DNA from 2 places in the Lysinibacillus sp. NPDC097195 genome. Region 2 is predicted to be linked to the other one. Evidence: riboswitches for the same ligand, from Rfam matches in the RefSeq annotation. Region 2 holds a riboswitch; the other holds the start of a gene.
The links. Region 2 has a riboswitch for S-adenosylmethionine ahead of metA (homoserine O-acetyltransferase MetA). Riboswitches for the same ligand answer to the same signal wherever they lie in the genome.

Region 1 (7,494 bases), on a different contig from region 2:
CGTACGTAATAGGTCATCTTTTGTCATAAGTTTATCGATAACAAACTCCTCTGTAGATGAAATCGGTTGCTTTATTATCTTGTCACTTCCTTGTGAACAACTCATCAACACAAAAACAAGGATAACTATAACTAAAAGACCACCCTTAAACTTCTTTGTTATAATATTCCACCTCCATTAGGACTAAAAAACGAAATTTCCTATATTAATTATCGAAACATATTATAACAGTAAGCATATTAAATAAATCTAAACAATTTCTAAACAATTCGGGAAAGGCTGTGATCTTAGAAATTATTATCCCCCAAAAAAAATAGTACAAACCATTTTCATGGCTTGTACTATTTTTTACTTGCGTAATAAAATATTATTTAGCTGGAAGAACTGAACCTTTCCATTCATCCATAATAAAGTCTTGAATTTCTTTCGATTTTAATACTTCTACTAGTTTTTTAATTTCTGGTTTATTTTCATCACCAGCACGTACAGCAATAATATTTACATATGGAGATTCTTGACTATCTTCAAGTGCAATAGAATCCTCGATTGGGTTAATACCATTGTCAATTGCATAGTTTGAGTTGATAAGAACGGCATCGCCTTCTTCATTTTCGTACATTTGCACAAGTAATTCTGGTGCAGTATTGGCATCGAATTTAAAGTCTTTTGGATTTTCTACAATATCTTTAATTTCTGCTGCTGTTTTGTCGATACCTTCTTTTAATTTAATTAAGCCTTTTGCTTCTAATAATGACAGCATACGACCGTGGTCTGTAACTGAGTTTGATAATAAAATTGTCGCACCTTTAGGTAGCTCTTCAAGAGATTTATATTTTTTAGAGTAAATACCGATTGGCTCGATATGAATTTCACCAGCAATGGCGAAATCATAGCCATTATCTTTTATTTGCTGATTAAAGTACGGAATGTGTTGGAAATAGTTTGCGTCAATATCACCAGAATCTAAATTTTGGTTAGGTAGTATATAATCTTGGTATGGTTCAATTTCTAAATCAATACCTTCTTTAGCTAAAATCGGTTTTGCTTTTTCTAAAATTACTGCGTGAGGTGTGTTCGATGCACCAATTTTTAATGTTACGTTTTCTGCTGTATCTGCACTACCTTCTGTTTTATCGCCAGAACCTGCTTCGTCTTTGTTACCAGCACCACAAGCTGCTAAAGCAAGTACAAGTACTGATAATAATAACCCTGCTAATAACTTCTTCATTTGTCTACACTCCCTTTAATAAGTTCAATATGTTAGCGGTCAATAACCGGTGTAACCTGTTTAACGTTTGTCCGTTTTCGTTGTAATCATATCGCCAATCCATTGGATGATAAATACAACTACTAAGATCAAAATAGTTGCCATTAATGTCACATCTTGGCGATTGCGTTGGAAGCCATCTAAGAATGCTAAGTTTCCTAGACCACCAGCGCCGATAATACCAGCCATCGCCGTATAGCCAACAAGTGCTACAGCTGTAACTGTAATTCCTGAAATAAGTGCCGGTAATGATTCTGGAATAAGCACTTTCCATATAATCGTAGATGTTTTAGCACCCATCGAGCGTGCCGCTTCAATAACACCTTTATCAATTTCTCGTAATGCAATTAAAACCATTCGCGCATAAAATGGTGCAGCACCGATAATGAGTGCAGGTAGAGCTGCATTTGCTCCTCGAATTGTCCCAAGTAAAAACTTTGTAAATGGTATTAATAAAATAATTAATACGATAAATGGTATTGATCGGAATATATTGACGACCGATCCTGTTAAAAAGTTAACCATCTTATTTGCCCATAGTTGGTTGGGACTTGTTAAAAAGAGGATTATGCCAATGGCTAAACCAAGGATAAATGTGACGACTGTGGACAGCGTAGTCATATAAAGTGTTTCATATGTTGCGGACCACATTTTTTCCCAATCGACATTCGGAAATAGACTAGTTAGCATTTGCAATCACCTCCGTTTGTACTTCAACTGTATTTAAATAACTTAAAGCTGCAGCTACATTTACCTCTGTGCCATCAATTTGCACAATTAATGTGCCATATGCGCCGTTTTTCGTTTGCGAAATATTGCCATGGACAATACTTATTTCTACATCAAACTGCTTCACTAAATGTGATATAACCGGCTGTTCTGTTTTTTCACCTACAAAAACAAGCTTCACAAGTTGTCCTGTCGGATAATTTATTCTTAGCTGTGCCACTGTCTCCTGCGTTTCCTTATTATCGGTAATTTGAGAAACGAATTTTTTCGTAATGGCTGCCTGCGGAGCTTGGAACACCTGCAATACTTCACCGCGCTCTACTATTTCCCCAGCTTCCATTACCGCCACACGATGACAAATTTTGCGGATAACATGCATTTCATGGGTAATTAACACAATAGTTAAGCCTAAACGCTCGTTAATATCAACCAGAAGATCAAGAATCGCATCCGTTGTTTCAGGATCCAGTGCTGATGTCGCTTCATCACATAATAATACTTCTGGATTATTAGCAAGCGCTCGTGCTATCCCAACACGTTGCTTTTGACCACCTGATAGCTGTGAAGGATACGCCTTGTCACGACCTTCTAATCCAACAAGTGCAATAAGCTCTTTGACGCGTGCCTCTCGCTCTTTCTTTGCAACCCCTGCAATTTCTAACGGGAAGGCTATGTTTTCTGCAACAGTTCTAGACCAAAGTAAGTTAAAATGTTGGAAAATCATACTTACTTTTTGTCTGGCATCACGTAACTTTTGACCTCTAATAGAAGAAAATTCTTGGTTGTTAACTTTCACGGTACCTGTTGTTGGCTTTTCTAAACCGTTTAATAAACGAATCATCGTACTTTTACCAGCGCCACTATAGCCGATAATGCCAAAAATTTCACCTTTGTTTATCGTAAGATTGACATCTTTGACAGCAGTTAATTCGCCATTTGCGGTTTTGTATTTCTTCGTTATATTTTGCAGCTGTATCATAGCGAATACTCCTTTTCTTATATAAAAAACCCCTTCACTCATGGACAAGTAGAAGGGGTCACGTACTTTTATACGCTAAACCGTTCTCTCATCTTTCAAAGATAAATCTTTGAGTGATTTGGCACCTTTTCACATACGTGATGGTTGCCGGGCTTCATAGGGCACTTCCCTCCGCCACTCTTTATAAGAGTTCGATATATTTAATGTTTTTTAATATATTTGTTACTTTACCACGCTAGCAAAGTTCAGTCAATTGATTTTTTTAACAATTCGTATAAAAATGGTACGGATTGAAAAGCATACACTTTTTCGCTCACTTTACCGCCATCACTAACGAGTAAACAAGGGACACTTTCGATTTGATAATCATAAGCGATTTGCTCTAAAAAATTAATATTTGCCTTGCCGATTTGAAGCTGTGGCAATAACTGGTCAATAATATCCATCATTTTGGATGCGACGGCACATGTTCCGCACATCGGTGTATATAAATAAAAGGCAGTTTTTTCACCAGACTTTACAGCCGTTTCCCACTGCTCTTTTGTCCATTCTTCCATTGTTTCACGCAACCTTATAAAATATATTCATTATGGATGGAAAAATGCGCGCGCAATAAAATTGTTGCAAGCACTTTCCTCGGTGTTGTTTCTACTTCTTTATAAGTAGGCATTGTCCGTAGATGCTCCGCCTCTGGATAATGTCTGTCCATTAATGCTCGGAGTTTATCTCCAGATGCATCTGCGTCAAAAAATGTATATAGCTCACAGCCCTCATATGGGTCGAGTAATTCTTCTAGCTGATGCACACCAATTGTTCCATTCGTACAAAGTATTGTAACATCTTCACTCAAAATAGGTTCAATTTGAAGCTTATCCGAACGGCCTTCCACGATTAAACATTTCCCTTCGAACATCACGCCACCCCCATTTAGACAGTTATCTTACTATGCTAAGACCTACATGTTTGCAGCTTTGCCATTTGGACAATATTACTATTCATTATACCGGCTAGGCACTAAAATATTTAGCTCTCTAAATACTTAAATCGTTTACTAGCTGAATAAAACGAACCGATTATATAATAAAAAACGCCGGTATGTTGTCCGACGTTTTTCTATTATAGGCTTGTTTATTCTGCAATTAATTCTTCGTATTGTTCTGCAGTCATAAGGTTTTCAATCTCTGATGCATCAGCAGGCTCGACTACGATCATCCATGCTTTTTCATATGGTGATTCATTTACGAACTCTGGGCTATCTTCTAAGTCTGCATTTACTTCCACTACAGTACCTGAAATTGGTGCGTATAATTCTGATACAGTTTTAACTGATTCTACGCTTCCGAATGGATCATCTGTTTTGATCTCGTCGCCAACTTGTGGAAGCTCAACGAAAACGATATCTCCTAATTCTGATTGTGCAAAATGTGAAATACCGATACGTACTTTACCATCTTCTAATTTTACCCATTCGTGTTCTTCAGAGTAACGTAAGTCTTTAGGTGTGCTCATGCCAAAAACCCCTCCATAAATATGTAATATATTCACTTTCAGTGTGCCATACTTCTTTCATAAAAACAAGGATAAAAGCAGTTAATTCCAAGCTTGTTCAAATTCTGTTTCTTTAAAACCTAACGTTACTTTTTTTCCATCCGTCACAATTGGGCGTTTAATCAACATTCCGTCAGAAGCAAGTAATGCAAGTTGTTCATCTTCAGGCATTTCCGCCAGTTTATCCTTCAACCCAAGCTCACGATATTTCATGCCAGATGTGTTAAAAAACTTCTTTAGCGGCTGTCCGCTCGCTTGCCAAATAGCCTTCAATTGTTCTTTCGTAGGTGCTTGTTCAACGATGTGTACCTCTTCGTATGAAACGCCATTGTCGTTTAACCACTTCTGAGCTTTTTTACAAGTTGTACATTTAGGATAATGGATTAATTGAATCATATTTGTAGGCTCCTCTGCTATCATTTCCTGTAGTATACCATCATCCCTAGCATGAGCCAAAATGAAACAATTTTTAGGTAGCTTTATAATTGTTTGAGGACCTAATTGTGTGAGTGCCTGGCACTTTTGCATAGGCACTTTCCCATAGATACACCGCACAATATCGGCTCCTATTCCGTCCTGCAATATTCAGAATTGTTTGAGTGCCTGGCACATACATAGGTTCATACATAACAAAAGACCTAGCTACTTTTAGCAAGTAGCTAGGTTAAAAAATATATTATACGATGAATTTTTCGGCTTCGATTAGTTTAACGGAAGCTTCGCGTTTTTTAGCTATTAGGTTATACGGATTGTTGCGAGTTAGTTTACGTAGCGCAGATAAAGTCATACGTGCAGCATCGCCATCTGCTGAAGCAAGAATTGTATCCTTTGCTTCTTTTTCAATTTCTGCAAATGCTTCTTGGCAGAAAATTTGTGTGTAAAGTAGTTTTTGTTGCGATTTTTCCGCACCTTCACGTGCAATCGCTTTTTCTGTACGTAACACAGCAGACTCCATAGCGAATAATTGGTTGGCAATATTAGCGATATTCACTAACACTTCTTGCTCTTGGTCCAGCTTCGCTCCATAGCGTTGTGCTGCCATACCTGCTGCTAACACAGCAATTTTCTTCGCGTTTTTCACAAGATATTTTTCTTGAGCTAGCGGCTCTGTGCCTACTTCTTCAGGCATCATCATAAGCAGCTCTTGTTGTAAGTTCTGTGCAACTTGCAATAATGGCAATTCGCCTTTTAATGCTTTTTTCATAAATGTGCCAGGCACGATCATGCGGTTAATTTCATTTGTTCCTTCGAAAATACGGTTAATGCGGGAGTCGCGATAAATACGTTCCACTTCATATTCTGCCATAAAACCATAGCCACCATGTAATTGTACCGCTTCATCCGCGATATAATCTAAAGTTTCTGACCCAAACACTTTTGCAATCGAACATTCAATCGCATATTCAGCAATGGCATTGGCAATGACTTTTCCTTGCTTTTGTTCTTCAGGGCTTAGCTGGCTTAAACGATCTTCGAATAAACCTACTGTACGGTAATTTAACGACTCAGACGCATATAATTGAGACGCCATTGTTGAAAGTTTTTCTTTCGTTAAGTTGAAATCAGAAAGCTTTGTTTTAAATTGTTGACGTTGGTTCGTATATTGAATGGCTAGTTCTAATGCACGCTTAGAACCACCGATTGTTCCTACACCTAATTTATAGCGACCGATATTTAAAATGTTAAAGGCAATGACGTGCCCACGTCCTACTTCACCTAGAAGATTTTCAACAGGGACTTCTGCATCCTCAAGCACTAATGTACGAGTGGATGAAGATTTAATACCCATTTTCTTTTCTTCAGGCCCAACAGAAACCCCATTGTACGCACGTTCAACGATAAATGCTGAGAATTTATCGCCATCGATTTTTGCGTATACTACAAAGACATCCGCAAATCCAGCGTTCGTAATCCATTGTTTTTCACCGTTTAATACATAATGCGTACCGGCTGCATTAAGCTTGGCTGTTGTTTTAGCACCTAGTGCATCTGAACCTGAACCTGGCTCTGTTAATGCATAAGCAGCAATCAATTCACCTGAAGCTAGCTTTGGTAAATACTTTTGCTTTTGGTCATCGTTCCCGAAAAGCACAATCGGTAATGAACCGATTCCAACATGTGCACCATGTGTAATCGAGAAGCCACCAGCCACAGACATTTTCTCTGCGATTAACGCAGATGATACTTTATCTAATCCAAGACCTTGATATTCTTCCGGTACATCTGCCGCTAACAAGCCAAGCTCTCCTGCGCTTTTTAGTAGACGTACTGAATGCTCAAACTCATGATGCTCTAAATTTTCAACGACAGGTAATACTTCATTTGCCACATACTCTTCCGTTGTTTTGGCAATCATTTTATGCTCATCTGTAAAATCTTCTGGAGTAAATACGCGGTCTAAAGCCACGTCCTCAATAATAAATCCGCCGCCTTTAATGAAATCTGTTGTTTTTTCTGTCATATCCAATTCCTCCTTATTTTACGGTGCCAGGCACTCACGCAATTCGTATAATTCACAATTTTCAAAACAATACCTACAACTTATAAAATTTCAAATACGCCAGCAGCGCCCATACCGCCGCCGATACACATTGTGACAACACCATATTTTTTGCCTTGACGCTTTAACTCATGAATTAGCTTTAATGTTAAAATGGCACCAGTTGCGCCAAGCGGGTGTCCTAAAGCAATAGCACCACCATTGACGTTCACTTTCTCTTGGTCAATGCCTAGATGACGCACTACTTGTAATGACTGTGAGGCAAACGCTTCGTTAATTTCCCACAAATCAATGTCCTGAATGGATAAACCGGCAATTTCAAGCGCTTTTGGTACAGCTACGATTGGGCCGATGCCCATCACTTCCGGTGGAACGCCGCCAACTGCAAAGCCTAAAAACTTCGCCATCGGTGTCATACCTAGCTTTTCTGCTTCCGCACGATCCATGACAAGAACAGCTGCTGCGCCATCA
Region 2 (7,494 bases):
GGAGCACGCTTAATTGAATCGTTAACAGGTTTAAATTATACAGTGGCACTCTTTATATTTGCTGCTTCGGTATTAATTTATGTCATTATCGGTGGCTTCCGAGCGGTGGCATTAACCGACACAGTACAAGGTTCCATAATGGTTATTGGAACGGTTATATTACTCATTGGGACAATCGTTGCAGGTGGGGGAATTGATCAAATTATGACATCCCTTGTTGCAGAAAATCCAAAATTAGTGACGCCATTTGGTGCAGAGGGTGAATTAACACCTTTATATGTCTCTACATTTTGGATTTTAATTGGGGTTGGTGTCGTTGGGCTTCCACAAATAGCCGTTCGTGCGATGAGCTATAAAGATTCTAAAAGTATGCATTTAGCCATAATAATTGGCACCATTGCTATAGGGACGATTATGTTCGGCATGCATTTGATTGGTGTGCTAGCCCGTCCAGTAATTCCTGGTATCGAAATTGGCGATAAAGTGATGCCGCTCTTAACACTAAAAGTTTTACCGCCATTTTTAGCAGGCATTGTACTAGCAGCACCAATGGCAGCGACAATGTCAACGGTAAATGCATTACTTATGTTAGTTAGTTCAACAGTCGTGAAGGATATTTATTTAAATTACGTGAAACCAACGGCTAATGACGGAGAAATTAAACGTGCTAGCTTTATTGTCACGACAGTAATTGGCTTGGCTGTTGTTGTTTTTGCGTTAAATCCACCAGATTTATTAGTTTGGCTTAATTTATTTGCCTTTGGTGGTCTAGAAGCGGTCTTTATTTGGTCAGTCGTCCTAGGTTTGTATTGGAAAAAGGCTAATAAATACGGTGCAATTGCGTCTATGATAACAGGCATGACATTCTACATTATCATTGATCGCTTTTATCCAACAATCTTTGGCATGCATACGGTGACAATACCGATCATAGCATCCTTAGTAATCTTTGTTATCGTCAGTTTATTAACGGCCAATAAATTTAAGGATGAAGATTTATTTATCTAAATGCTAAGCACCTTGAGTGATACAACACTCGGGGTGTTTTTCTTTAAATAAAAAAAACCGCTAGCAAGTTATATGCTAACGGCGTTCATTTTAATAAAATACTTTATCAAGATTATATTTTGCACGGAATGTGTTAATCGCATATGTTTCGTAAATTTCACGTTCCATTGGATCATCAATTTCGTACACTTCAATTTTGAAAATTTCATCACGGTATTTTTTCATCGGTGATACATTATCTTCAAAATGCTTTTTAATACGTTGACGGATTTTACGAGCTTTCCCTACAAATAAAAGTTCATTTTTTTCGTTGTAGAATAAGAAAATACCGCCTTTTTCACGCGTGATTTTATGGAAATCAATAAAACCATGGAAAGGTGGAATTTCTACATCCCCTGGTTTTAATACTTGCTCGCGTTGGCGAATTACTAAGTCTGGTTTTGGGAGTTCAATTTTAATCAAAATACTCACGTTCCTCTCTGTTACTAAAGGTATATGTTAACATAATACCTTCATGATTACCATTAAGATTTAATTGTTTCATTATTTTGCTTCTATGCTTTTTATTATAAGGCATAAAATAAACGATATGAAGTAATAAAGTTATACTAGTGTTCAACAAGTAATAGGCTTTCATTCATTTAATCACAAAATATTCTATGTATTATTGAAATTCTTAATTGTTCATGATACAATTCTGTTTAATTGAATAATCTTATCAAGAGAAGCTGAGGGATTTGGCCCTATGACGCTTCAGCAACCTCTAACATTGTTAGAAAGGTGCTAATTCCACCAAAGGATTTTCCTTTGAGAGATAAGAGTGAACGTGATAATAATCCTTCTCATTCTTGCTCTTATGGAATGAGGGGGATTTTTTAATTTTACATAGAGAGATAAATTAAAGAAAAGGGGAATACAACATGCCAATTAATATTCCGAAAAACTTACCAGCTGGAGAACATTTACGCGAGGAAAAAATATTCGTAATGGAGGAAGACCGTGCAAAAACACAACAAATTCGTCCATTAAACATTTTAATTTTTAATTTAATGCCTGAAAAAGAAAAAACAGAGTTACAACTGCTACGATTGCTGGGGAATACCCCGTTACAAGTAAATATTACTTTTTTAAATACAGCGACACATGAATCAAAAAATGTGAGTAAATCACATTTACAGCTATTTTATTCGACATTTAAAGAAATTCGCCATCGTCGCTTTGATGGGATGATTATTACAGGTGCACCTGTAGAAAAAATGGCATTTGAAGAAGTGAATTATTGGGAAGAAATTTCGGAAATAATGGATTGGTCTGCGAAAAATGTTACATCTGTCTTGCATATTTGTTGGGGTGCGCAAGCTGCATTATATCATCATTATGGTATTGGCAAATTTGAATTACCAGAAAAATGTTCTGGTGTATATTCACATGTAATTACAGATTTAACGGTTGATCTTGTTCGCGGCTTTAGTGATTTATTTACAGCACCACATTCGCGCTATACATCGGTTTCAATCGACGAAGTACGCAATCACCCTGCATTGCGATTATTATCCTACTCAGAAGATGCTGGCGTATTTATTGTTCAGTCAAAGGATAATAAGAACATTATGATTACGGGTCACCTAGAATATGATGCAACAACTTTAGCTGATGAATATGGTCGTGATGTAGCAAAAGGGATTGATATTGCGGTGCCAGTTAACTATTTCCCGAATGATGACCCTACAAAAGAGCCGATTAATACCTGGCGCGCACATACCCATTTATTATTTTCGAATTGGCTTAACTACTATGTGTACCAAGAAACGCCATATGAATGGGATTTTGTAGACGAAATCGAATATCATATTTAAGATGGCACGATTTTTAATATAGTAAAAAAGACTCCAGTTTCTCAAGCGTTATTTGAGAAACCGGAGTCTTTATTTTTAACTTATTGCAAGTCTGTTGTCTTAGGATTGTTTGTTTTTTCAGGTGTAGTTTGTTCTTTAGGTTCCTCGGGTTTAGCCTGTTTTTTAGGTTCCTCGGGTTTAGCCTGTTCTTTAGGTTCCTCGGGTGTAGCCTGTTCTTTAGGTTCCTCAGGTGTAGGTTGTTCTTTAGGTACCTCAGGTGTAGTTTGTTCTTTAGGTACCTCAGGTGTAGTTTGTTCTTTAGGTTCCTCAGGTGTAGGTTGTTCTTTAGGTACCTCAGGTGTAGCCTGTTCTTTAGGTACCTCAGGTGTAGTTTGTTCTTTAGGTACCTCAGGTGTAGTTTGTTCTTTAGGTTCCTCGGGTGTAGCCTGTTCTTTAGGTTCCTCAGGTTTAGTTTGTTCTTTAGGTTCCTCGGGTGTAGCTTGTTCTTTAGGTTCCTCGGGGATAGCCTGTTCTTTAGGTTCTTGCGGTTTTATCTGCACTTTCGCTTCTTGTGAATTACTTGATGTATTTTGCTGATTTTGAGCATTTTTTATGTTGCGTATTTTAGCGACAATTAGAAGTAATATAGCTAGTAAAACAGTGAAGACAGCAGAATACAATGGCCAAATTTTTTGATTATAATTATTAGAGTGAACGATATTTGGATGGGCGATTTGTGCTAGTGCAATCATACACATGCCTAATGGTAATATAAATGGGCGAGAGTCTTTAATTTTGAGTACGTGTCCTAACCCAATGACAGTGGCATAAAAATAGATAAATGTTCGGATATAAATAGATATAATCCACATGATAGCCATAATAATTTCGATACGCTCAAAAAAATTACCGATAGAAATTCTTTGTGCTAGTGCATAGCTAGGAAATGTTTCAATGGAAGTATTCGTTGGCCCAATCACAAGTGTTGATAAGGCGATAATAATGATTAATACGCCCCCTCCAATTATGGTACCAATATAAAAGCCTTTTTGTGCTGATTTGATAACATTGACACTTGAAGGAAAAAACATGAGTAAGACGACAAGTGGAAATGAAAAAATACTCATAAAAGTTAATGTGCTAATTAATAATGGTTTTGTCTTTGTTTCAAAAATAGGTTGAATGTTTTCTATATTAATTTGTGGTGAAATACAAATCATAAATACAATGAAAATGAACATAAATATCGGAAATAGTAGTTCCGCAGAGCGTGCAAATACTTCAATGCCTAAATACGAGGCAAAGACAATAATAATCGTAAATAAAACAGCAAAGGATAAAGTTGGTGTCTCCGGCATAATTTCTGTTTGCATAAAACTACCGATAAAGTATAATAATTCACTCGCTGAAAAAAAGGTTAAAGATAGAAAACCTAGTGAGGTAAGTGTACCAAAGTATTTACCAAAAATTTTATTGTTAGCTTCGATAAATGATTTATCGGGCGTTTGATTTCCTAAAGTTATAAAGAGCTTAACTAATAATAAGCTTAAAAGTACACCAAGTGTTGCACCAATCCACGCATCTTGATGAAGTGCCTTTGTAATACTCGCAGGTACAATTAAAATGGCCGTTCCAATTGAATACAGAAGGGTAATGATTGTAAATTGTCTAGAGCTAATTATCTGTTTTTCCATCGTACACTACCCTTTCTGTTCAATTATTGTAAAAGTGAAAGTAAAAAGTTTCTAATAGGTGTAAAAATAAATGTAATGAAATCTAATGGGCTAGGGATATTCTTCTTTAAGCCAATCGCAATATTTAATACCGCTCCTATTGTCAGTATTAATGAAAAAACGACTATCGTTTTTTTTTCGCCCTTTTTCTTCAAAGGGGGAATGACTATATAAGCAATGATGAAAGTAACAATGATGATAGTAAGGGAAATAAACATCGAGAATTACTCCTTTGATTTATACAATAATGAATTTTGTATCGTTCCTAATCCTTGAGTCGTTACATGCACTTCGATGTTGACGGTTACATCTGGATAGATTGTTGACCATTCTTTTTTCATTTTTTTCCATTTTTGCGGATCTGCACGATGGAGTGCTTCACCAAATCCTAAAATATCGAGCTGATAATCTTGTTGAATAATTTTTAATGTTTTTTCCGTTTGTTCTTTAATTTTTTCTTCCGTCTTTTTATTAATTTTTTGAATGGCGTTGTCAGCTGTTAAATTCATGTCACAATTCACTTCGCCGATATTTTGTGTAATATCTATTGTTATCTTAATTTTAGGTTGACTATTTTTAAAAGTCCCTTTTATTTTAGAGGACGATTTTGTAATTTCTGTTGATAGATCGCCTCCTTTAGGGCAAGCGAGTACTTCTACCGTACTTTCAATTTTATTATTCAAATAATTATAGTAAATACTATCTTCTTCAGATAAAATGCCTACCAATTTATCATCTTTAAAGACAGCAATTCCAGCGTATTTTAAAATAACGGGTGTTGTAATTCTTTCGACATTGGTTTGATCTATTCCTAATTTCTTATCTCCCTGTATTTCTATTGCAGATAATACCGCACTTTTTTCCTGTCCACTTAGAGTATTCAGCAACTCATCGGTACTGACAGATAATGTGGAACCAAATGATTTTTCGGATACCTTGATTGAATTTAATAATTTATTAGCCGGCATTTTTTCTATCGGGGTTAAGACGTTTAGGACTTCTTTTGCTGTAGCCTCATGAGAAACAATGACATCAAAATCATTTCTAAATTCATGATCTCTAGCTATAAAGTCAAGTGGTTCGTTTAATCCTTCTTTGGCTAACTCTTCACCAATTACAACGATTTGTAGATGTGAAAAATAAGGCTTCCTCGGTGTTAATGTTGTCATTCTTCTAATAGCTTCAAAAACACTGCTACCTTTCGCATGATAAGTGACAACAGGGGCTCGCCCACTAGATGGTTGCTTCGAGGAAATTTCGCTCGGATCAACAACTTGGATTGATATTTCATAGGAATCGTCTACTTTATCTATGCCGAGTGCTACGACGATTCCTAATTCATTTAGCTCACGTTTACTCCAGCAACCACTTAATAATAAAGTGAGGGCTAAGAATAACAACATTGTCTTTGGTTTTGACATGAACTATTCCTCATTTGCTCATTATTGGTTATTTCTTTTTGTATGAACCTGATATTGTTGGGCTCTCACATTATTTTTTTGACTAATTAGACGCGGTCTTGTAAATAAATATCTACGTGGGAACAAAACCATTGCATCTTTTTGATCTTTTAAAATAATTGGCCCAAATGGACTCATATATGGAACGCCGAAAGAACGTAAACTACATAAGTGTAGAAGGATAATCATAATGCCAAACATCACGCCAAATAAACCAAATACTGCTGCGAAAATCATTAAAGGGAAGCGCAGTACACGAATCGTATTCGACAAGCCATAGGAAGGGAATAAAAAGCTACAAATGGCTGTTAGTGCCACAATAATAACCATAACGGCTGAAACAACACCCGCTTCCACAGCCGCTTGGCCAATGACTAATGTACCGACAATCGATACGGCAGGCCCAATCGTTCTTGGCATTCGTAAACCTGCTTCTCGCAATATTTCAAACGCAATCTCCATTAATAACGCTTCCACAACGGCAGGGAAGGGTACTCCTTCTCGCTGGGAAGCAATACTAATAAGCATGGCTGTTGGCAGCATTTCCTGATGGAAAGTCGTAATAGCAACATAAAGAGAAGGCATTAATAAGGCAAGCGTGATACCAAAATAACGTAAAAGGCGGATTAGTGAACTGATAATCCAATTTTGATAATAATCTTCTGCTGCTTGTAAAAAGGATGAAAAAATCACTGGAACGGTTAAAACTAGCGGAGTGCCATCCACCAATATTGCAATTTTGCCTTCTAATAACTCTGCTGCAATCACATCAGGGCGCTCCGTATTATAGATCATGGGAAACAAGGAAAATTTAGAGTCTTGAATATAATCTTCTAAATAGCCAGTTTCTAATATGCCATCAATTTTAATTTGATCTAAACGGTCAAGAACCTCTTGGACAATTTTGTCATTCGCAATGCCGTTTATATACATAACCGCTACATCAGTTTGGGTTACATCGCCAATAACCCGAGATTTAATCCACAGGTCAGGACTTTTAATTTTTCGACGAATCAATGCCGTATTCGTACGTAATGTTTCCGTAAAGGATTCCCTTGGTCCTCTTATTACTGATTCTGTTTGAGGCTCTGTAACGGCTCTATCTTTAGCGCTTTTTGTGCTTGTAGCAATTGCTTTGGATTGTCCATCTAGTAAAATAACGGTATCACCATTAAGCACAACGTTGTATAGAACCGTGAAATCTAAAACATCTTGAACATCGCCTACCGCTAAGCATTGCTTTTTTATATAGACATTGAGGTCATCAATTTTATGATCCGGTTCATTGTCAATGTCGAGCATTAAATTCTCTAAAATATCGGTAATAACCGTTTTATCTGATATACCATCAATGTTAATTAAAGCAATCGATTCATTATTGAGTTTGTCGAGGGTAATCTCCCGCAGTATCACATCATTACTATGACCAAGCGTTTCTTTAATTGTAAAAATATTTTC

Region 1: linked by a shared signal. The riboswitch ahead of ACIQXI_RS14735 (methionine ABC transporter ATP-binding protein) and the one ahead of metA (homoserine O-acetyltransferase MetA) in region 2 are both predicted to bind S-adenosylmethionine.

The regions. Positions count from the first base shown of each region.
Region 1 is NZ_JBIWDP010000002.1:252,601-260,094, reverse strand. Features, by position in the region: gene ACIQXI_RS14750 (hypothetical protein) at 1-105, opposite strand, end outside; gene ACIQXI_RS14745 (MetQ/NlpA family ABC transporter substrate-binding protein) at 368-1,228, opposite strand; gene ACIQXI_RS14740 (methionine ABC transporter permease) at 1,289-1,957, opposite strand; gene ACIQXI_RS14735 (methionine ABC transporter ATP-binding protein) at 1,947-2,975, opposite strand; SAM riboswitch class I at 3,061-3,165, opposite strand; gene ACIQXI_RS14730 (thioredoxin family protein) at 3,221-3,532, opposite strand; gene ACIQXI_RS14725 (toprim domain-containing protein) at 3,547-3,888, opposite strand; gene gcvH (glycine cleavage system protein GcvH) at 4,104-4,484, opposite strand; gene ACIQXI_RS14715 (arsenate reductase family protein) at 4,566-4,919, opposite strand; gene ACIQXI_RS14710 (acyl-CoA dehydrogenase family protein) at 5,200-6,984, opposite strand; gene ACIQXI_RS14705 (acetyl-CoA C-acetyltransferase) at 7,065-7,494, opposite strand, start outside.
Region 2 is NZ_JBIWDP010000001.1:1,182,197-1,189,690, reverse strand. Features, by position in the region: gene panF (sodium/pantothenate symporter) at 1-1,008, shown strand, start outside; gene ACIQXI_RS06105 (nucleotide excision repair endonuclease) at 1,099-1,470, opposite strand; SAM riboswitch class I at 1,721-1,829, shown strand; gene metA (homoserine O-acetyltransferase MetA) at 1,929-2,864, shown strand; gene ACIQXI_RS06095 (GerAB/ArcD/ProY family transporter) at 2,945-4,537, opposite strand; gene ACIQXI_RS06090 (hypothetical protein) at 4,561-4,794, opposite strand; gene ACIQXI_RS06085 (Ger(x)C family spore germination protein) at 4,801-5,997, opposite strand; gene ACIQXI_RS06080 (spore germination protein) at 6,019-7,494, opposite strand, start outside.